Regions from separate parts of the Bacteroides cellulolyticus genome, predicted to be linked through region 1. Evidence: riboswitches for the same ligand, from Rfam matches in the RefSeq annotation. Region 1 holds a riboswitch; each other region holds the start of a gene.
What was found. A riboswitch is a leader RNA that binds a small molecule or an ion and turns the genes downstream of it on or off. The one in region 1 is predicted to bind cobalamin.
Positions count from the first base shown of each region.

Region 1 (6,946 bases):
CGATACAAAGGTATGGATATTTTTTTATTCTGCAATAAGTTGTGATTGTTTTTTATATTAATATATGTTTTTCTTGATTTATATCATGTTTTCGTGTATGTAGGCTCCGTGTCCGCGAACGGAAAAACACAATTAAGTATGTATTATGGTTAATCTTGTGTTTTAGTTGATAAAATCGCAATTAAAAAAACGGAGTTTGAAACGATAATGTTAATTTTAAGATTATATGCGGTGTTTGATATTTGTGTTGTATAACATATTATATACACTGTATGCCTTCAATTCTGAAAACGTAATAATTATGCGATGCAATGTGTATATATATGTTCTTTTATAAAGAAAACAAGGACTGGAGAACTTCCGTAATGGTTTCTCCAGTCCTTTGTATATGGTTTTTCTTATTGTTTAAGTAGTTTCTTAAGGTGTAATATCCTTTGATTGCTGCTTCCTCTGAATTCAAGGGTAGGGGAGTATAAGCTTTCTTCAAATCTCCCATCTACAAGTACATCTATATATTGCAGTAAATTCTTTCTTCTGTTATCGTTTATGAGTTCTTCCAGTGTATAACCGGTGTAGCACCATATATTCAATCCTGTTGATTTACGAACTTTTTCTAGAACATTACCGAATTCTTCAGGATTAAAGAAAGGATCTCCTCCTGTAAAAGTTACTCCGTCTAGTAGAGGATTACCGTTTATTTCCTTTATTATTCTTTCTAATGCTTCTTCGGTAAGTGGTTTCCCTGCTTTGGGATTCCACGATTCAGGATTATGGCATCCTTTGCAACGGTGACTGCATCCGGCCAGATAAATAGAATACCGGATGCCGTCTCCATCGACTATTGTTTCAGGATATGTATATAAATAATGTAGCATGTTTCAGTTTAGGCATGTTTTACCCTGTCGCGTTCTTCTGCACGTTTTGCCGAGTTCCAGCTGTTCAAATCACCTGTCAGGTAACCTGTGATACGGCGCATGCGGAGTATGTTTTCGCTGTTACATATCGGACATTTGCTGTAGATCACACCTCTGTATCCGCAGTTGTGGCATGTATCAACCGGATGGTTTATCGAACCGTATCCAATGCCCTCGTCGTTCATTACTTTCACTATTTTTGCTATGGCTTTTACGTTTTTCTGCGCCTCACCGTCCAGTTCTACGTATGTGATGTGTCCTCCAAGGGTAAGTGCATGGAAAGGAGCCTCGCATTTAATTTTGTCAACGATGTTGATAGGCTCTTTTACATCAACATGGAATGAATTGACGTAATAATCTCTGTCATTTACTCCTTCTATAATACCATATTTGCGCTTGTCCATCTTTGTGAATCTCCCAGACAGGCCTTCTGCAGGAGTGGCAAGGACAGAATAGTTAAGATGATATTTCTCTTTATATCTCTTGGCTACTTCGTTCATTTTCTCTACAGCTTCGTAAAGGGTATCCCATGATTTTTTGTTGTGTCCGTGTCCCTGGCCGTAGAGTGCAACCATTGCGTTGTGACCTCCGATGAAACCTATACCAAGTGTTCCCTGATTCAGTATGTCACCGACTTCTTCATTAGGGTTTACATCGCAGCCACCTTTCCAAACGTTGTTGCCCATCATGAACGGGAACTGTCTTGCCAAGGCTGTCTTCTGATACTGGTATCTTGAATAAAGCTGTTCGGCAATCATTTCTGCCATCTCTTCTACCGACTGAAGGAATACTTCTTTGGCTTTTTGTTCAATAGCCTCCTTGTTGTTTGAATCGATAATACTTTCTGCCTTAATTCTTGCTTCAATAGCCAGTCTTGGCATGTTCATCGTGGTGAATGACAGGTTTCCTCTTCCCAGTGATGTCTTTTCTCCATTAATGTTTTCGAATACTCTTGTGCGGCATCCCATTGTGGCAAGCTCGTATTTATATCTGTGTGGATCATCGGCTCTCCATAATTCATGTTTGTTGAATGGTGTATCAAGGAACATGAAGTTAGGGAATAAAGCCTTGGCTGTGGTACGGCATGCTTTTAGGAAAAGGTCGAAGTTTGGTGCCTTGAACTGTAGTTTTCCTTCCATTGCGGCATCGAAGTCGCTCATTGCAAGCTGATAATCCTCTTCCGAATATGATACTCCATCCTTTATCTTGAAAATTTGTATCGGGAATACAGGAACTTCACCGTGAGCTCCAAGACCCTCTATTGTAGATTTAAGCAACTCTTCTATAACCATTCTTCCTTCTGCCGACGTATCTGTACCATAGTTTATAGAACTGAAAACTACTTGGTTACCGCCTCTTGAGTGCATCGTGTTAAGGTTGTGGATAAAACCTTCCATCGCCTGGTGGGTATCTTTGCGAGTACGTTCGTTTGCCTTGTTTAATATATGTTCCAGGTCTCCCTTTTCTATGCTTGCACCTATGGATTTTAGCTCTTCTATAAGGTTGTTTTTATCATCTTCAGACGGGATTATTGTCATGAGATGCTTTTTTACGCAATCTTTCAGAGTCTCTTCTGTTATGTCAATGCCTTTCATTTCCATAAAGAAAGACATGATTGAAGCTACACTCTTCTGGTAGCTTTTCAGGACTCCTTTGGCCATAAAGAAATCGAATGCCGGTATTGCTTGTCCTCCGTGCTGTTCGTTCTGGTTAGTCTGGAAGATTATTGTAGCAAGAGTGGCATAACTCTGTATAGACTGTGGAGTACGTATACTTCCGTTCTTTGTGTGAAATCCTCTCTCGAACAAGTCTTCCAGGTCATACTGTATGCATGTGGTAGTCTTTGTCGGATAATAGTCCAGGTCGTGAATATGAATATCACCCAACTGGTGCGCCTCCGCATATTTTTTAGGCAGAAGGTACTTGTAAGTATAGTCTTTTGTAATTTCAGATGCAAAAGTCATCATCTGCCCGGCCGGAGTATGGCTTGACATGTTGGCGTTGCTAAGGTTGACATCATTCTTGTCGATAGCCACAATACCATCCATGATATGTTTGATTTTCGTCTTGCGGTCGCGTTCGGTGTTTCTCCACTGCCTGTAGATGATATATTTTTTCGCTACTTCCGGTCTTACTTTCATCAATTCCATTTCTACAAGGTCCTGTATTTCTTCCACACCTATGGTAGGTGTATTGAAATGGTTGATTACCCTCTGTGTTATTTCATCGATAAGGGTTTCGCAGTCTGTAAGATCTGATGCTACGAAAGCTTTTGTAATGGCGTTGTAGATTTTTGCAGATGAGAAGTTTTCCCGCTTCCCGTCTCTTTTGATGATGCAGATGTCTTTTGTTTCCATTTTTTTGTCTTTTAAATCATACAATTGTTTGTTTTTTCTTTTCAGGGCAGGTCTTCTGACTGATCTTTCCGCGGAACACCTTCCCGCCAATGAGGCAGTGGTCGGAATAACCTTGTTCCGTTTCATCAAGAATCACAGCAGCGGGTACTGTTACCGATTTTCACGGTATTCCCTTTTGAGACTGATGTCACTCTGAAAAGGTATTGCAAAGCTATAAACAAATTTCTGAAATAAAAAACATCAAAATGTTTGGAATTTACAAAAGTGGAAATTTTTAATTCTTAAAAATGCTCTAGAGCGGTCTGTGAGCGAAGTTTGTGGAAAACTATATTTGATGTAAATTTAAAATATATTAGATTATTGGTGATTTTGTTTTAGGTTCTGCTTTAATCTTGTGGGAATTTATCATCCTGTAGATTTCAATAATACTACAGGATGATATAAATTGGGATTATATTATTCATCGACAGGTTTCAAGCCCATCTTTTTGGCTTTTTCCATCATATATTCAAATGCTGCATCGTGTTCGTTAGGTATTACACCGTCCAAAATAGCATCTTTGATATAACTTTTCAAGTCACCTATTTCGCGGCAAGGCTGTAAGTTGAAAACTCTCATAATCTCAGCTCCATCTACAGGTGGTTGGAAATTTCTTATCCTGTCTTTTTCTTCAAGGTCTTTCAGTTTTTGTCTTACAAGCTTGAAATTGTCCAGGAAACGTTGTTTTCTGGCTTCGTTCTTAGAGGTGATATCCGCTTCACACAGACACATCAGATCGTCAATATCATCACCTGCTTCAAAGAGTAGTCGTCTTACTGCAGAATCAGTAACTTCTTCGTCGGCTATTACTATAGGACGCATGTGGAGGCTCACCATTTTCTGGACATATTTCATCTTCTCGTTCATTGGAAGTTTCATTTTCCTGAATATGTCCGGTATCATCTTCTCGCCGATGTAGTTATGGTTATGGAAAGTCCATCCGGCTTTCTGTTCCCATCTTTTTGTCTTAGGTTTGCCTATGTCATGAAGCAGGGCAGACCATCTGAGCCACAGATTGTCTGTAGCTTTCGATATATTGTCGAGTACTTCAAGCGTGTGATAAAAATTATCCTTATGGGCTCTTCCGTTTCTTGTCTCTACACCTTGAAGAGCACATAGCTCAGGGAATATAAGTTCCAGAAGCCCGCATCTGTCAAGATCTACGAATCCTTTCGACGGTATAGGTGATAATATTATCTTATTCAGTTCGTCTGCTATACGTTCCTTTGATATAATCTTGATACGTTCCTTATTTCTTCCTAAAGCTTCGAATGTCTCGTCCTCTATGTAGAAGTTCAGCTGTGTGGCAAAACGGATACATCTCATCATTCGCAGAGGGTCATCGCTGAATGTTATGTCCGGATCAAGAGGGGTTCTTATGATTCTGTCTTTAAGATCCTCCATACCGTCAAATGGGTCAACCAACTCGCCGAAACGGTCTTTGTTCAGGCAGACGGCCATAGCGTTTATTGTAAAATCGCGTCTGTTTTGGTCATCCTCCAGTGTTCCGTTTTCCACTATTGGCTTTCTGCTGTCGTGGCTATATGATTCTTTTCTTGCACCTACAAATTCCACTTCGATGTCTCTGAACTTCACCTGTGCTGTTCCGAAATTCTTGAACACCGAAACATTAGCTCCTTTGCCTAATTTTTTGCCTAGTGCCTGTGCTATTTCTATACCGCTTCCTACCACTACCACATCAATGTCCTTTGAATGTCGTTTCAGGAATATATCTCGCACATAGCCTCCTACTACATAGCATTCCAACCCTAGTTCGTCTGCAGTTTCGGATATTATACTAAATATTTTATCGGAGAAATGTTCTTTTAATTCCATATATAGAAATCTGTTGTTTGAAGTGCAAAGGTACAAAAATGTCTTTTTTCTGCAATATATAAACATAAATAGGAAAGTGAATATTACAATTTATACGCAATATTCACTTTCCTATATGGTTATAATAATAACTTTATTTGTACTATTATATCTTTACATTTATTTTCTTTCCGCTGTATGTAATGACTTTTTCTTTTCCGTCGGCTGTACGTATGGTAAAGTTACGTTTGGTCAGCATACCGTTATATTCACCTTTACGTGCATCAATTGTGAGAATACGTTTTGTGTCGTTCCATTTCATTTGTATTTCAGTGTATGCTCCGGATTCATAATTGTAATTGTCACCTTCGTCTTCATAAAGTGTAAATGTTCCGTCCGCTCCCGGATATACGTTTATTATCAGATTATCCCATTTCTTCTCGTTTGTATATTGCACATCCGGACCTATAGGTATGATGCTTCCTGCACGGACAAAAAGTGGTATTCTGTCAAGTGATGTCTTGATTTTCAATTTTTGTCCACCGTCGAAATCCTCGTTAGTCCAGTAATTATACCATTTGTTTCCTGAAGGAAGATAAACTTCCATTTCTTTAGACTGTGTAAAGTCAACATTTAATGAAAGGTTTACCTGATTGTTTGTTGTCTTATTCCATCCTTCGTTCTCTTTTAAGATATTTTGTTTTTGTTCAGGTGTGTATTGAGCGTGAAGAACAGGCGCTACGAGGAATGCTTTTCCGAACATGTATTCGTTACCTATTTTCCAGGTGTTTTTGTCATTCAGGAAATCCATGTAGAGGGCACGCATAAATGTTGACTGTCTGTGTGAAACCTCCCAGGCTGTAGAATAGATGTAAGGCAGTAGGGAATAACGTAATTTCACAGCATCTACCAATGCGTCATAAACCGGTTCGCCGGCTTTGCCGTACCAGAAAAATTCACGAGGAGTGTCGGCACCGTGACTACGCATCATCGGACAGAAAACTCCGAATTGTAACCAACGTACATAAAGTTCCTGATACATTGGGTTTCTTGTGGCACTGGCATTTCCATTAGTGTTATATGAGCCGGCGAAAAAGCCTCCCAAATCAGAATTCCAATGTGACATTCCTGTGAGTGAGAAGTTAAGTCCTGCAGTTATTTGTTTACGGAACATATCCCATGATGACTGTACATCGCCAGACCATACGTTTGAGGCATATCGTTGTTGTCCGAGGAAGCCTGAACGGGTTAATATGATAACACGTTTGTCGCTGGTTTCTGCACGCTGATGGTCGTAAACACCTCCAACAGTCATAAGAGGATATGCATTGCGTACGCTGCGGTATGAACCTAAGTAAGTCTGGCGGTCAAAGTCGCTATCTTTCCAGTTGAAATGGTCTGGTTCTGTTGAATCCATCCACCATCCGTCCATACCTAATTGGAATATACCTTTGTTAAGGTAATCCCAGTAAATGTCACGTGCCTTAGGGTTGTAACAATCGTAAACTCTAACTCCTGATGGATATTCCATGTTTGGCGGCCAGCCTTCAACTCCTGATTGTGGCCATGTCTCTATGTTGAATAAGAGTCCTTCTTTATCTAATGTACGGTATGGTTTTGTTGCCGGTCCGAAAGAAGACCATATAGATATCATCATACGCGCGTTCATTCCGTGTATGCTGTCAATCATGGCTTTGGGATTGTCAAAAGACGGATTGCGGAAGTCCATTGCATTCCACAGATAGTTATGTCCCCAGTATTGCCAGTCTTGTATGATGCAGTCTAATGGAATACCTAATTCTCTGTATTTTTTTACCACAC
Region 1 is NZ_JAOQJJ010000008.1:79,271-86,216, forward strand. It holds gene nrdG (anaerobic ribonucleoside-triphosphate reductase activating protein) at 399-875, opposite strand; gene OCV82_RS09350 (anaerobic ribonucleoside triphosphate reductase) at 884-3,271, opposite strand; cobalamin riboswitch at 3,300-3,481, opposite strand; gene OCV82_RS09355 (CCA tRNA nucleotidyltransferase) at 3,728-5,146, opposite strand; gene OCV82_RS09360 (glycoside hydrolase family 31 protein) at 5,292-6,946, opposite strand, start outside.

Region 2 (6,946 bases), on a different contig from region 1:
CAGACAGAACAGAATGAATGGAAGCATTGTCAAGGACTTATGCATTGATCATGACGGACGTATATGGAATGTAATTTACCCTACCGGTATCACTGTATATACAGAAAAATATCAGCCATACGAATGGATCAGACACTCCAAAGACAATAGTAATTCACTAATAGACAACAGAATTAATGCCATTATGACCGATTCGGATGGCGATGTATGGTTTGCTACCAGCAATGGTATAAGCTGCTTTGACCGCTCGGCAAAGAAATGGATAAACTATCTGTCATCATTTGCTAAAGATTCGAAGAATGATAACCATATATTTACGTCTTTATGCGAATACAAAACGGGAGAGATACTGGCAGGAGGATATATGTCAGGAATATACCGAATAAACAAAAATAGCCAAACAGCCGACTATGCAATCAGACTGTCACCTGATAATGACGAAACACCTGACAAATATATAAGAAGCATAATTCGCGACTCTGACAATATACTTTGGGGAGGTGGCTTCCAAAGCCTAAGGATGTATGATCCTCAAAATAAACGTACAAGCATGTATCCATCAACATATCCGATAACATGCATAAAGGAAAAAGACAAAAAGTCATTATGGATAGGAACAATAGACGGACTGTACATTTTCAGTAAGCCTGAAGAAAAGCTGGAAAAATTCAGAACAGAAGAAGAAACCGGGTGTGTAAATTCCATATGCATTACTCGGGATGGGAGCTATACATTCGTAGGAACGTACGGCAACGGACTTTTCATCATAGACAATATTTCAGGAGAGGTAAAACATTATACTACTGCAAACTGTAGCCTTATTACAAACAACATTTACAGTCTGGTAGAAAACAAATATGGCGACATAGTTCTGGGAACAGAAAACGGAATTTCCCTATTCAGCATCAAGGACAAAATGTTTACAAACTGGACAGGGGAACAGGGCCTTTCAGCATATAACTTCAACCAGGGGGCTGCCGTAAACACTGGATATGGAGAGATTATATTAGGTAGTAATGACGGAGCAATTGTACTTGCTGACAGTATGAAACTGCCTGAGAAATTTTCTTCTCATATGGTTCTTGACAACCTTAGCATAATGTACAAGCCTGCATACCCGGGCGAAAAAGGTTCGCCATTGAAAAAACTGCTTGACGAGACATCAATCCTGGAGTTGGAATTCAATCAGAATACCTTCTCAATAAACGTATCTTCTGTCAACTACGACAATCCGTCAAACATCTATTATACCTGGAAACTGGAAGGCTTCTTCGACGAGTGGAGCAGTCCCAGTGAAGATGGAATGATAAGATATACTAACATATCACCTGGAGAATACAGACTAAGAATAAGAGCAATACTTCTGGACAACAACCAATTGCTGGAAGAGAGAAACATCAGTATTATCATTAAAAGTCCTATATGGCTTACTTCATGGGCCATAATGCTTTATATAGTATTAATATTCGGAGCGGCATTTTCACTTTACAGATATAAGATGATAAAGAAAGACAGACGTATATCGCAGGAGAAAATAAATTTCTTTATACATACGGCTCACGACATACGTACACCACTTACACTTATAAAAGCGCCTTTGGGAGAAATTCTGAAAAAAGAGAAGCTTTCGTCCGAAAGTACCATGAACATAAACCTGGCTCTACAAAACACAGACAACCTTTCGGAACTGGCGAACAAACTGATGAACTTCCAGAAAGAGGAGCTTTACAGTCCGCAAGTCAGCGTAAAAAAATATGAACTTAATTCATATCTTAAAGAGTATCTTCAACAGTTCAAAAACTATGCTGAGCAACAGGAGGTTACTTTGAAATACGAAAGCGATTTCAATGAGCTGGAAGTGTGGATAGACCGTAACAAAATGGATTCGATATTAAGGAACCTTATATCGAACGCCATTAAATATACTCCCAAGGGTGGATATGTGGACATAAATGCATCACATAATAAAAAGAACTGGAATATCGACATAACCGACACCGGTATAGGAATACCTAAAAAAGACAGGAAGAAGATGTTCAGATATATGTTCAGAGGACAGAACGCAACAAACCAGCTTATCACCGGTTCAGGTATCGGAATGCTTCTGACATGGAGGCTAATACGCAACCATGAAGGACGCATATCGTTCACCAGTGAAGAGAATTCCGGTACAAGCTTCCATTTGTCGTTCCCTATCAGAAGCAGAAAATACATATATCGTGATGAAAATCCGGAAGAATGGAATGAAGCAAACATACAGGAAGGATGGGCATACACCATAGCTTCACAAGAAGACCAGCAGACAAAATCCACTGTCACACAAACGGAGAATAATATCCCGGAGAATGCTCCGCACATTCTAATTGTAGAAGATAACGATGTGTTGAGAAACTTCCTGATGCAATCGTTGGCAGACACATACCACACATCCGGTGCAGAAAACGGCAAAGAGGCCCTTGACACAATAAGAAAGAAACAACCGGATCTGATTATATCGGATGTAATGATGCCTATAATGAACGGATACGAACTATGTAGAGCAGTAAAAGGTAATATGGCAACCAGTCATATACCGTTCATTATGCTTACTGCCCTTGGCGAAAAGAAGGATATTATTGACGGTCTGAAGACTAAAGCAGACCTGTATATAGTAAAACCGTTCGACATAACCCTTCTGAAAGCCAATATCAGCAATGTTCTTGAAAACAGAGACCTGATAAGGAAAAGGCTTCAGGAACTTATAGTATCCCTGCCACAACAAAAAGAAGATACGGACGAGAATTCTATATCATCAGAAGAAAATGACGTGCCGGAAATGATTTCCACACTTGACGAAGAGTTTATCCGTAAAGTGACCGGACTTATAAAAGAAGGACTTGGAAAAGGTCTGAATGTGGATACCTTATGTGCAGCCGTAAACATGAGCCGTACAAGTTTCTACAACAAGATCAAAGCACTTACAGGTGAACCTCCAGCCGAGCTTATCAGGAACATACGTATGCAGGAAGCTGCCATATTACTGAAAACAAAGGAATATACCGTATCAGAGGTTTCAGACATGCTCGGATTTGCCGACCCGAAATATTTCGCAGATACATTCAAAAAATATTACGGTGTTCCTCCTAGAGATTATATGAAATCAGTTAATAACTAAAAACAGAGAAATAAGCTAGTTCTTAATTAACGACATGATATATCTAAATTATTTTACAATATTCTTCCGAATAGGACTATTCACAATAGGAGGCGGTTATGCCATGGTTCCACTGATTGAAGCGGAAATAGTTGATAAAAGGAAATGGATAAAAAAAGAAGAATTCCTTGACCTCATGGCATTGTCGCAAACAGTTCCGGGAATATTCGCCGTCAACATCGCAATATTCATAGGGTATAAACTGCGTAAATTCTGGGGAGCATTCTTCATGGCTTTAGGAACAATCATGCCATCATTTCTGATAATACTGGCCATTGCACTATTCTTCAGGCAGTTCCAGCATCTGGAGCCTGTTGAAAGAGTATTCAAGGGCATACGTCCCGGAGTAGTGGCATTAATTGCCGCACCTACTTTCAAAATGGCTAAAACCGCACGTATCAACAGATACAATATATGGATTCCGGCAGTATCTGCACTGCTTATATGGCTGCTCGGCTTCTCGCCTATCTACGTAATTATTCTGTCAGGACTTGGCGGATATATTTACGGGCGATATAAAAGAAAAACTGAGGATAAAAGCAAATGACAGAGAGTTGAAAGTCAGTAAAAGCCACACCCAAATTCTTAATTATTAACTTTTAATTTTTAATTTACAACATGATATTCCTACAACTATTCTATACATTCTTCAAGATAGGTCTCTTCGGATTCGGCGGAGGCTATGCAATGTTGTCCATGATACAAGGTGAAGTTGTGACACGTCATGACTGGCTCAGTTCTTCTGAATTCACAGATATAGTTGCCATCAGCCAGATGACACCCGGTCCTATCGGTATAAACTCTGCCACATACGTTGGTTATACAGCTGTAGTTAATGCCGGCTACTCTCATGGAATAGGCGTTTTAGGTTCTGCCATAGCAACATGTTCTGTAGTCTTGCCTTCATTCATCCTGATGATATTGATAAGCAAATTCTTTTTGAAATATCAGAAACACCCTGTAGTGGCTTCTGTATTCGACGGGCTACGCCCAGGAGTAGTGGGACTTTTAGCATCTGCAGCCCTTGTACTGATGAATACCGAGAATTTTGGTTCGGACACTTACAGCATAATAACGAGCATAGCGATTTTCGCTTCAGTGTTCATCGCTTCACACAAATATAAAGTCAATCCTATACTTCTTATCATACTCTGCGGCATCGCTGGATTTATATTATATTGACACATCATCTAATTACTCATAGTATCTGAAGATTGCATTCCATATATAGTAAAAATGCGAAAATAAAATAAATGATTTTCAATTTTCCGTTTTTTTCATATATTTGCAATGTTTTGTTCCAATATGCCTATTTACAGGATGAGGATGAAAAGGGAATCGGGTGAAAATCCCGGACAGTCCCGCTGCTGTAATCTCCACAGAATAAGGATAGCTTAATATCTGTTTAACCACTGTCAAACTTGATGACGGGAAGGTAAAGCCATCCGGAGTAAGTCAGAAGACCTGCAAAACAAGAAATCATACCACAGCATTCTCGAGGAAAGAATGATGCGGATACATGTAATTTTTGTAAGATACTTATTGAGTAAGAAATGGGCAAACTGAATTATGTTGTCCACAGGTACGCTGTAACTGTACTGTTTTTATGTCCGATAATGGTATCTATGGCACAGAAGAACAACACAGACAGCATCACCGGTAGGATACACCAAATTCCGGACGTTACTATCAGTGCGAGAAAGACTCCATCAGCCTTAATGGCAACGTCACCGCTTCAGATACTGAAAAAATCAGAGCTGGAGCGTATGGGAGTGTATGATGTAGCCGAAGCCGTAAAACACTTTTCGGGAGTTAATGTAAAAGACTACGGAGGTATAGGAGGACTGAAAACTGTTTCCATAAGAAGTATGGGAGCACAGCATACAGGAGTTATATACGATGGAGTAAGCATAAGCGACTGCCAGTCTGGACAAGTTGATATTTCAAGGTACTCTCTGAGTAATGTATCAGAACTTTCTCTTACAATTGGTCAGACTGATGATATATATCAAAGTGCAAAAGCTTTTGCCTCGGCAGGAGTTCTCAACATAAAGACTATAACACCTGACATAGAAAAAGGTAAATACAGTATTAACGCTTCCTTCAAAACCGGCTCATATGGTTTGATTAATCCCTCTGTAATGTATAGCCATAAAATAACCAATAAAACTGGTCTTTCATTTTATGGAGATTATCTGCAAGCCGACGGTAACTACAGATTTAAATTATGGAACGGAAACCAACTGATTGATGCAAAAAGGAACAACAGCGACATACGTTCTTACAGAGCAGAAGCAAATCTGTACTCATCCATTACCTCCAAACAAGACCTACAAGTAAAAGCATACCTATTTGACTCAGAAAGAGGACTGCCGGGAAGTGTGGTTTACGACAATCCTTATTCTGCTGAAAGACTGTACGATAGAAACTACTTCGGACAAGTGCGTTACGAAAACAGATGGAATAAACGGTTGAAAATGCAGGTACTTGGAAAATTCAACTACAGTTGGAATAGAGACTATAACGACAAGTCATCCGGAATAACAGACGACCGATACAGACAGACAGAGACCTATCTGTCAGCCACCGTAATGGGCAGTCCGATAAAAAATCTTTCTTTCTCATTTGCACAGGATTTTGCATATAATTATCTGTACACTAACCTGAGAGATTGCCAGTTTCCTGAAAGATTTACTGTACTGAGTGCTTTGGCTGCCAGATATGAACGTACCAACTTCTCAGCTTCGGCTTCACTGCTCAACACATACATAACAGAGAATGTGAAGATAGGTAAAGCTGCAAATGACAGGAAACGTCTGTCTCCTGCGGTCAGTATATCGTGGAAACCTTTACGTCAGCACGGATTAAGGATAAGAGCCTCGTATAAGGATATATTCAGAACTCCTACATTCAACGACCTGTATTATCTCCTTATAGGGAATACCAATCTTCGTCCGGAAACCACACGACAGGGAAACTTCGGAGTGACATACAATAGATCGGACTCTAACAGACGATTCAGATTCCTTAGCCTTTCAGCTGATGTATATTATAATAAGGTCAACGACAAGATTGTTGCAGTTCCCACCATGTTTGTGTGGAAAATGATGAATGTCGGTAAAGTTGAGACTATAGGAACAGACATAAACATATCATCGGAATACAGTCTGACAGACAAAATAAACCTTTATATCACAGCTAACTATAACTTTATCCAGGCAGAGGATATAACCGACCCTGAATCAAAAACATGGAGAAACCAGATTGTATATACTCCAAAACATTCAGGAGGAGGAAGTCTCACAATAGAGAACCCATGGGTGAATATTACATATAATGTAACCTTTGCTTCTGAGAGATATACTCTGGCACAAAACCTTCCTTCGTACCGTATTGAGCCATATTCCGATCATAGCTTATCGGCATACAGATTTTTTTCCTGGAAAAAGCACAAATTCAAGATTCAGCTGGATGCATTAAATCTGAGCGGAAAAAACTATGAGGTCATAAGATTTTATCCTATGCCGGGAAGAAACTATAAAGTATCACTGAGTTATATTCTATAACAGATAAAACTCTATGAATAAGAATATTAAATCATTAAACAACAACAAATAAAAACAGAACATTATGAAATTGAAATTCATTTATCTTACAGCAGCTATGTTTCTTATCACTGCAATGACATCATGTAATAACGATGAACCGGGAATTGATGGTGGAACAGAAAAACCTGTAATCACCACAGGAGCA
Region 2 is NZ_JAOQJJ010000002.1:221,791-228,736, reverse strand. It holds gene OCV82_RS04165 (hybrid sensor histidine kinase/response regulator transcription factor) at 1-3,154, shown strand, start outside; gene OCV82_RS04160 (chromate transporter) at 3,189-3,740, shown strand; gene OCV82_RS04155 (chromate transporter) at 3,812-4,375, shown strand; cobalamin riboswitch at 4,472-4,679, shown strand; gene OCV82_RS04150 (TonB-dependent receptor plug domain-containing protein) at 4,747-6,759, shown strand; gene OCV82_RS04145 (YncE family protein) at 6,824-6,946, shown strand, end outside.
Region 2: another riboswitch for cobalamin. It lies ahead of OCV82_RS04150 (TonB-dependent receptor plug domain-containing protein); the one in region 1 lies ahead of OCV82_RS09350 (anaerobic ribonucleoside triphosphate reductase).

Region 3 (6,946 bases), on a different contig from region 1:
GTCGTCAAATTTTATTTCAGGTAGCGATAGCGGTACTTGGGCAATGTTCGTCCACCGTACCTTTGCACACGAAAACAGACCTGCGGCGTATGTCGGGGCTGTGAAGGGATTATACCCTTAAAACAGGAATATACCGGCTGTGAAACCGGTGGCGGAAGCTCTGCAGAGCATATTTATAAAAGTAACCGGGGAGCCTGTGCAAAAAAGAGAGCAACCACCCACTTTTGAGGCGGGTGGTTGCCAATGTTTCGGACAAACATCAGAAGTGGTAATCAACAACTCCTCCGATGTAGAGTATCGTTCCCGGTTCAAGCCTACAAACAAACTCCATAAACGTAAAGGACTGTTCGGCAAAAGACTGCAGCCATCGCCATCCAAATAGAAATGATAGGCGACATCCAACGGATTTTCCACTGCCTGTTTGAGATAATAGGTCGAACCCCATTCCAACATATTATCTGCCGTAAGAGCATTCGCTCTTTTTTTGATATTGGCGACATACTCCTCTTTCCATTGCTCTATTCCACCATTATAGCGCATGGTGTCATCGGATATAAGCTCGAACATTCCTTTGGGCAAGGCATGATTGACCAAATTGGCAATATCCTCTTTACGGTCTTCCTCGTCTATTTCTGAACAATAGTCATAGAAGCTCCCGTCTCCTTGCTGGAGTGTGTCCTCATTCAGATAGTTTTCTTTGTCTATCGGCTCCGTTGAAATTTGAAAAATCCTGCTGTGCATAATTGTAAATTTTAGATTGTCAAATATTTTCTTTTTTTTTCCTTTTCTTGAAACTCTTTTGGCTTCTCGTCGGGGAATGATTTTTATGCAGGACTGACAGCGGGAAAAGGACGGATAAGGCAAGTAAACAGTGTACGGGATGAAACGGAATACCCAACCGCCCAATGTAAGAGCACAGTCAGGCTCGTCCGACTATGCCCTGCAACGAGGTGGGGAGTGAAAGTCAATCTTCGATTTGTGGAAGGCTGCCGTGAAGAATATCCGGGAACCGTTAGTGAAAGCGATACTTGACGACCAGACGCACGCTGTACCTTTGCATATAAAATCTCTCCGAAGAGAATTGCCGACGTGAGATGAAAAGAGACCATAATTGAGAAACGCTATTATTCATAAGGGGAAAAGACTATTCGTGGTTGTTATAAATGCTTGATTAACATGAAAATACAATTCGCGCCATAAAATAATCCTTTCTTGAAATAAAAATCACAGAAAAAGAAACAAGATTAAAAAATAACCATTAACTTTGCACCAGTCAAGTTTCCAATCGAAGCGTCGAACGGAATTAAAAGGGAATCCCGGTGAAAATCCGGAGCTGTACTCGCAGCTGTAAGTCCTATTAAAGTTTATCGCACTCTTTGCCACTGGTGAAAGCTGGGAAGGCGCGATAAGCGGGATGAGCCAGAAGACCTGCTTGATGAGATAGATTTAGTGACCACGGGATAATTGGCATTAGATTAAAATGAACAGAGGCTCGTCCACAGGCACCTATATTCTTTTTGATAACCGATTTCTCATTCGTTGCAAATCTGTCGCAATAAAAACGAATGTGTGTTTAAACTTTTTGTTTAACTTTTAATAATTAAGTTATGAAATTCCCATGAGATAAAAAAATCACGCCAAAGAGAATGTAAATAGTCAAGCTGAAGTTACCTTTGTATAGTGTAACCCTAAATGTATCAGTTATGGCAGAAGTGACATTCCCTCAGTTGATACAGCGTGCTTGCGGTATCGACGTCCATATGAAGGTTGTGGTGGCGACAATAGACGGAGTAGGCATCCAACGTGATACCCGCTCATTCAAAACCTTCACGAGTTCTTTGAATGAATTGAAAGAATGGCTATTGTCCAATGGTGTAACGCATGTGGCAATGGAGAGTACCGGTGTTTACTGGAAACCTGTTTATAAGGTTCTTGAAGATTCCATTCCCGATGTCTGGATAGTCAATGCCCGTCACATTAAGAATGTTCCTGGTCACAAGACAGACAAGATGGACAGCGAATGGATCTGCAAGCTTCTTCTGGCAGGTCTTCTCAAACCGAGCTATATTCCTCCCAAGGAGCAGCGTCAGCTTCGTGACCTGACCCGTTACCGGAACAAGCTTATTCAGCAGATAGCTTCAGAGAAGAACCGTATGATGCGTATTCTTGAAGACTGCAACATCAAGCTTTCAAGTGTTGTAAGTAACACAAGCGGTACGACAGCTACTTCTCTTATTGATATGCTTTGTGAAGGTAAAGTCCTTACTCTTGATGATATAAAGTCAGTTTACCACGGAAAACTGTCAGCCAGTCCGGAAGAGTTGTTGGAAGCGTGTACCGGTTTTGTTGAAGAGCATCACATTTATCTTCTTCAGATGATCCGAAAGGATATAGACCAGACTCAGACTTTAGTTGATGATTTGTCCGAACGTATAAATAGACTGTTGTCCAAGTACGAGAATGTCCTTGAACTTCTCAGGGAGATTCCCGGTTTTAGCACCAAGGTTGTAGAGGATCTGGTTTCTGAGATAGGTCTTGACATGTCCCACTTCCCTTCAGAAAAGCATCTTTCGTCCTGGGCCGGTCTTTCTCCGGGCAACAACGAGAGTGCGGGCAAAAAAAAAGCGCACGAATCACTCACGGAAACAAACAGGTAAAGGCGGTAATCACAGAAGCCGCATGGGCTGCGACCCGTACAAAGAATACGTTTTTCAGTGAGAGATACCATCGTATAGCTGCCCGCAGAGGAAAGAAACGTGCCTTGATTGCAGTGGGACATTCTCAGTTGATATCCGTTTATCTTATACTGAGTACGGGAGCCCGTTACCATGAGCTTGGTGCACAATATATGCAATCCAAGATAGAGCAGAAACGCAAGGTATATTTGTCTTCCGAACTTAAAAAGCTTGGATACAATGTCTCGCTTACTAAAGTTCCACAAGCAGTAACACCCAATTAACAATACAGACCAAAGGCCGACTTTTACTGGAATTACCATAGTCCGAAAATGAAATTGGTCTCAACAGCTAAGCGCCAAAGATTGTGACTTATGTACACGTGTATGAAACTTTTAAATTCTTAGCTGTTTCTATTTGTCATCGTATAATAGCCGCATTTGTGTTTTCATGAATGCTAATCTTTCTTTTGTCAAAATACTCGGTTTTATATCAATTTTAGTATAAACCTGTCCTACTTTATGTGTAGGACGCTTAATATTTACGTATGAAAAAGGTTCTTATTTTATTCGTGTGTTTAATTGCGTTCTCTTTTAGTAATTTGAATGCTCAGAGTCAATGGTCGTTCGGACCACGTGTTGGTGTCGGATTCTCCAGTAGATATGGTGATAATGGTTATTATTCCAAAATGTTAGGCGGTGTGTTTGGAGAATACAGAATCAAAAAGTTTGCAACAGAACTTGATGTTTTATTTACCAAACAAGGAGAAGGTGGTGAAGATTATCTGGAGAAAAGTAAATGTATTCTTATTCCATTAAAATTTAAGTTTTATCCTTGTTCTACATTGGGGCTAAATATCTTTGTCGGTCCCCAGTTGGATATCTATTATAATGGTTTGGAAGGAATGCAACCGGATGGTAGTCCTATGATTCATTATCGAAAGACGTCGGCATCTTTAACGGCAGGTCTTGGTTATCGTTTCAAGTTTGGACTTGATTTGACATTCAATTATAATTATGGTCTTGTAAAATTGAATAAGGATGAATTTCCCGGATTGGAAAACTATAGAGACAGGGTATTTCAGATTTCCTTGGGATATGATTTATTCAGTCTGTTCAAAAAGTAGAGAATAAAGATAACTCAATTTTTATAAGAAGGCATATCTGACTTGTTTCCAAGTAATGATATGCCTTCTTTAGTTGTTAAGTTATAATACTTATTTTTATACTAATGAATTTACTGACATTCTTATAATCAGCTGATTTATGCTTAGTTCTTTGTTTTTCTCCAAATATGTTCTATCTCCAGTATAATCATCTTGTGGTAATTGCCATGCCCATTGCCGTACCATTTTCCGTCAAGCGATTTGTCTATGAATTTTTCCGGCTTTATGTCGTCTTCGTAAAGCTTTCTGCATTCCAGTGTAAGGCGTGCCTGATCAAATGTAATATTACCATTTTCTGTTAAAGCCGGTTTAAGTCCTGTTTCTGCTATCTTGTCCGTGTCACGTCCTGATTTTGAGCCGCACACCTTATGTATAGCCTTGTTTTCTTCACCCAGGAACGAGAGTGTGAGAGTGTCACATTTTTCTATAAACTCGTATGTATAGCGTTCAGGACGTATGAAAATAAATGCGACTGTTTTTCCCCATAACACTCCTGTGCCACCCCAAGAGGCTGTCATTGTGTTGAACTTTTCCTGTGTACCCGCAGTTACAAGCATCCATTCTTTACCGATGGCTTCAATCATATTGTATGTCAATTGTGATACGTTAATTTCTTTCATTCTTCTTTTATTTTATATATGTGTGTTTACAAAAATAGTGAAAAGCAGAATGTAAAGAAACAAGTTACGATGAAAATATATGTTCTTAATGTTTGAAAATATATTTTGTTCTTACATATTTTGTAAATATAGTATGTGTTTTTATAAATACAAGTTATATTTATAAAGATATAAGTTATATTTATGTATATATAGTTTGTATTTATAGAATATAAAAAGATATTTTTACTTTATCATCTGATGATTTTACATAAGCTTTTTGTGATGTTTGGTTTGTTACAGTAAACTGTATAAATTTGTAGCATTATATAATAGAGCTTATTATGGGACGTACAATAAAATTACTATTGCTTTATTTTGCCTATCAGCTGGCATTTTTCGGAGTGCTTGTAGGAATATATATGCTGAAGAACGGAGTTGTGGAAATGCCGGACGTGTCCGGTAGTGGATATATGTCTGTCATTATGTGGGCACAATTTCTTTCCACATTGTCTGTAGGTCTTCATGTAGTATTGGGAAAATATGTATCTATTGATGTTTTCAGATTGAAAACTCCCAATAGAAGGGCTGTATTGTTTGCATCAGCTGTGTTTATCGTGGCAATGGGATTGTGGACCAACTATTTCAGCGAGCTTGCCGGACTGCCTGACAATATGAAGGATGTGTTTGAACAGATGATGAACAATCCGTTGGGGATAATATCCATTGTAGTTATGGCTCCGCTGGTGGAAGAACTGCTGTTCCGTGGTGCTATACAGGGTCATCTTATGCGAAAGTGGAAAATGCCTTATCTTGGTATAGTGGTGTCGTCGCTTATATTTGGCGTGGTGCATGGTAATCCGGCTCAGATTCCGTTTGCATTCGTAGTGGGAATGGCTCTTGGATGGATGTATTACCTCACAAGAAGCCTTATTCCTGGAATGTTGATGCACTTTATCAATAACGGAAGCTCGGTGTTGCTTTATGTTTTGTCGGGCGATCCTGATGCGACAATGATTTCATCGCTTGGCGGGGCTGGCTCTCTGGCTTTGGCAGTGGCAGGAATTATTCTTACTGTTGTATGCATTTTCATTATCAGAAGGAAACTGGTGAAAGAACCGGTGCAGTGGAACGAAGAAAATAACTTGCAGGCATAAATGATATTCGTGGATTTTGGAGTATCTTTGTGCGACAATAAAAATTTATCGAACAATATATAAAAGAAAGGATTTTACCGTGGCAAAAGACAGCGAAGTAGTAATGACCCCCATGATGAAACAGTTTTTCGACCTGAAGGCGAAGCACCCTGATGCTATCATGCTTTTCAGATGCGGAGACTTTTATGAGACGTATTCGGAAGATGCGGTGGCAGCATCCGAGATTTTGGGCATTACCCTTACAAAGAGGGCCAACGGACAGAACAAGACTATCGAGATGGCGGGATTTCCTCACCACGCTCTTGATACATATCTGCCAAAACTTATCAGAGCAGGACGACGTGTGGCTATCTGTGACCAGCTGGAAGACCCTAAAACCACCAAGAAACTGGTGAAACGCGGTATAACCGAGCTTGTTACGCCGGGTGTGGCCATAGGCGACAATATTCTTTCTTATAAGGAGAACAACTTCCTGGCTGCTGTTCATTTCGGAAAGACAGCCTGCGGTGTGGCTTTTCTGGATATTTCTACAGGCGAGTTTATGACTGCCGAAGGAAAACTTGATTATATCGACAAGCTTCTCAATAATTTTGCTCCTAAGGAGGTACTTTTCGAACGTGGAAAGAAACCTATGTTCGAAGCTAATTTCGGAACCAAATTCTTTACTTTCGAACTTGACGACTGGGTTTTCACTGAGACATCGGCTGTGAAGAAACTGCTCAAGCATTTTGAAACGAAAAATCTGAAAGGTTTCGGAGTGGAACATCTGAAGAATGGTGTGATAGCTTCGGGAGCTATTCTTCAGTATCTTGAAATGACTCAGCATGAGCATGTCGGGCATATCACATCGCTGTCGCGCATAGAAGAGGAAAAGTATGTGCGCATAGATAAGTTTACTGCCCGCAGTCTGGAGCTGATGGGAAGTATGAACGATGGTGGAACTAGTCTGCTCGACGTGATAGACCATACTATAAGCCCGATGGGGGCACGTATGCTGAAACGTTGGATTATATTCCCGCTGAAGGATGTGCAGCCTATTAACAGGAGGCTTGATGTGGTGGAATATTTTTTCCGTCATCCGGACTTTAAGGAGGAGGTTGAGGACTGCCTTCACAGAATAGGTGATTTGGAACGTATAGTGTCGAAAGCTGCTGTGGGCAGGATTTCTCCACGTGAAGTGGTGCAGCTTAAAGTGGCTTTGCAGGCTATTGAACCTATCAAGATGGCTTGTCTTGAGGCTGATAACGAGAGTCTTCGCAGGATAGGTGAACAGCTCAACCTGTGTGTTTCTATTCGTGATAAAATAGCAAAGGAAATAAACAATGATCCTCCGCTCTTGGTCAATAAGGG
Region 3 is NZ_JAOQJJ010000004.1:204,955-211,900, forward strand. It holds partial or broken gene OCV82_RS06590 (hypothetical protein) at 260-741, opposite strand; cobalamin riboswitch at 1,259-1,450, shown strand; gene OCV82_RS06595 (IS110 family RNA-guided transposase) at 1,704-2,657, shown strand; gene OCV82_RS06600 (hypothetical protein) at 2,762-2,959, shown strand; gene OCV82_RS06605 (porin family protein) at 3,223-3,801, shown strand; gene OCV82_RS06610 (flavin reductase family protein) at 3,945-4,460, opposite strand; gene OCV82_RS06615 (CPBP family intramembrane glutamic endopeptidase) at 4,784-5,596, shown strand; gene mutS (DNA mismatch repair protein MutS) at 5,700-6,946, shown strand, end outside.
Region 3: another riboswitch for cobalamin. It lies ahead of OCV82_RS06595 (IS110 family RNA-guided transposase); the one in region 1 lies ahead of OCV82_RS09350 (anaerobic ribonucleoside triphosphate reductase).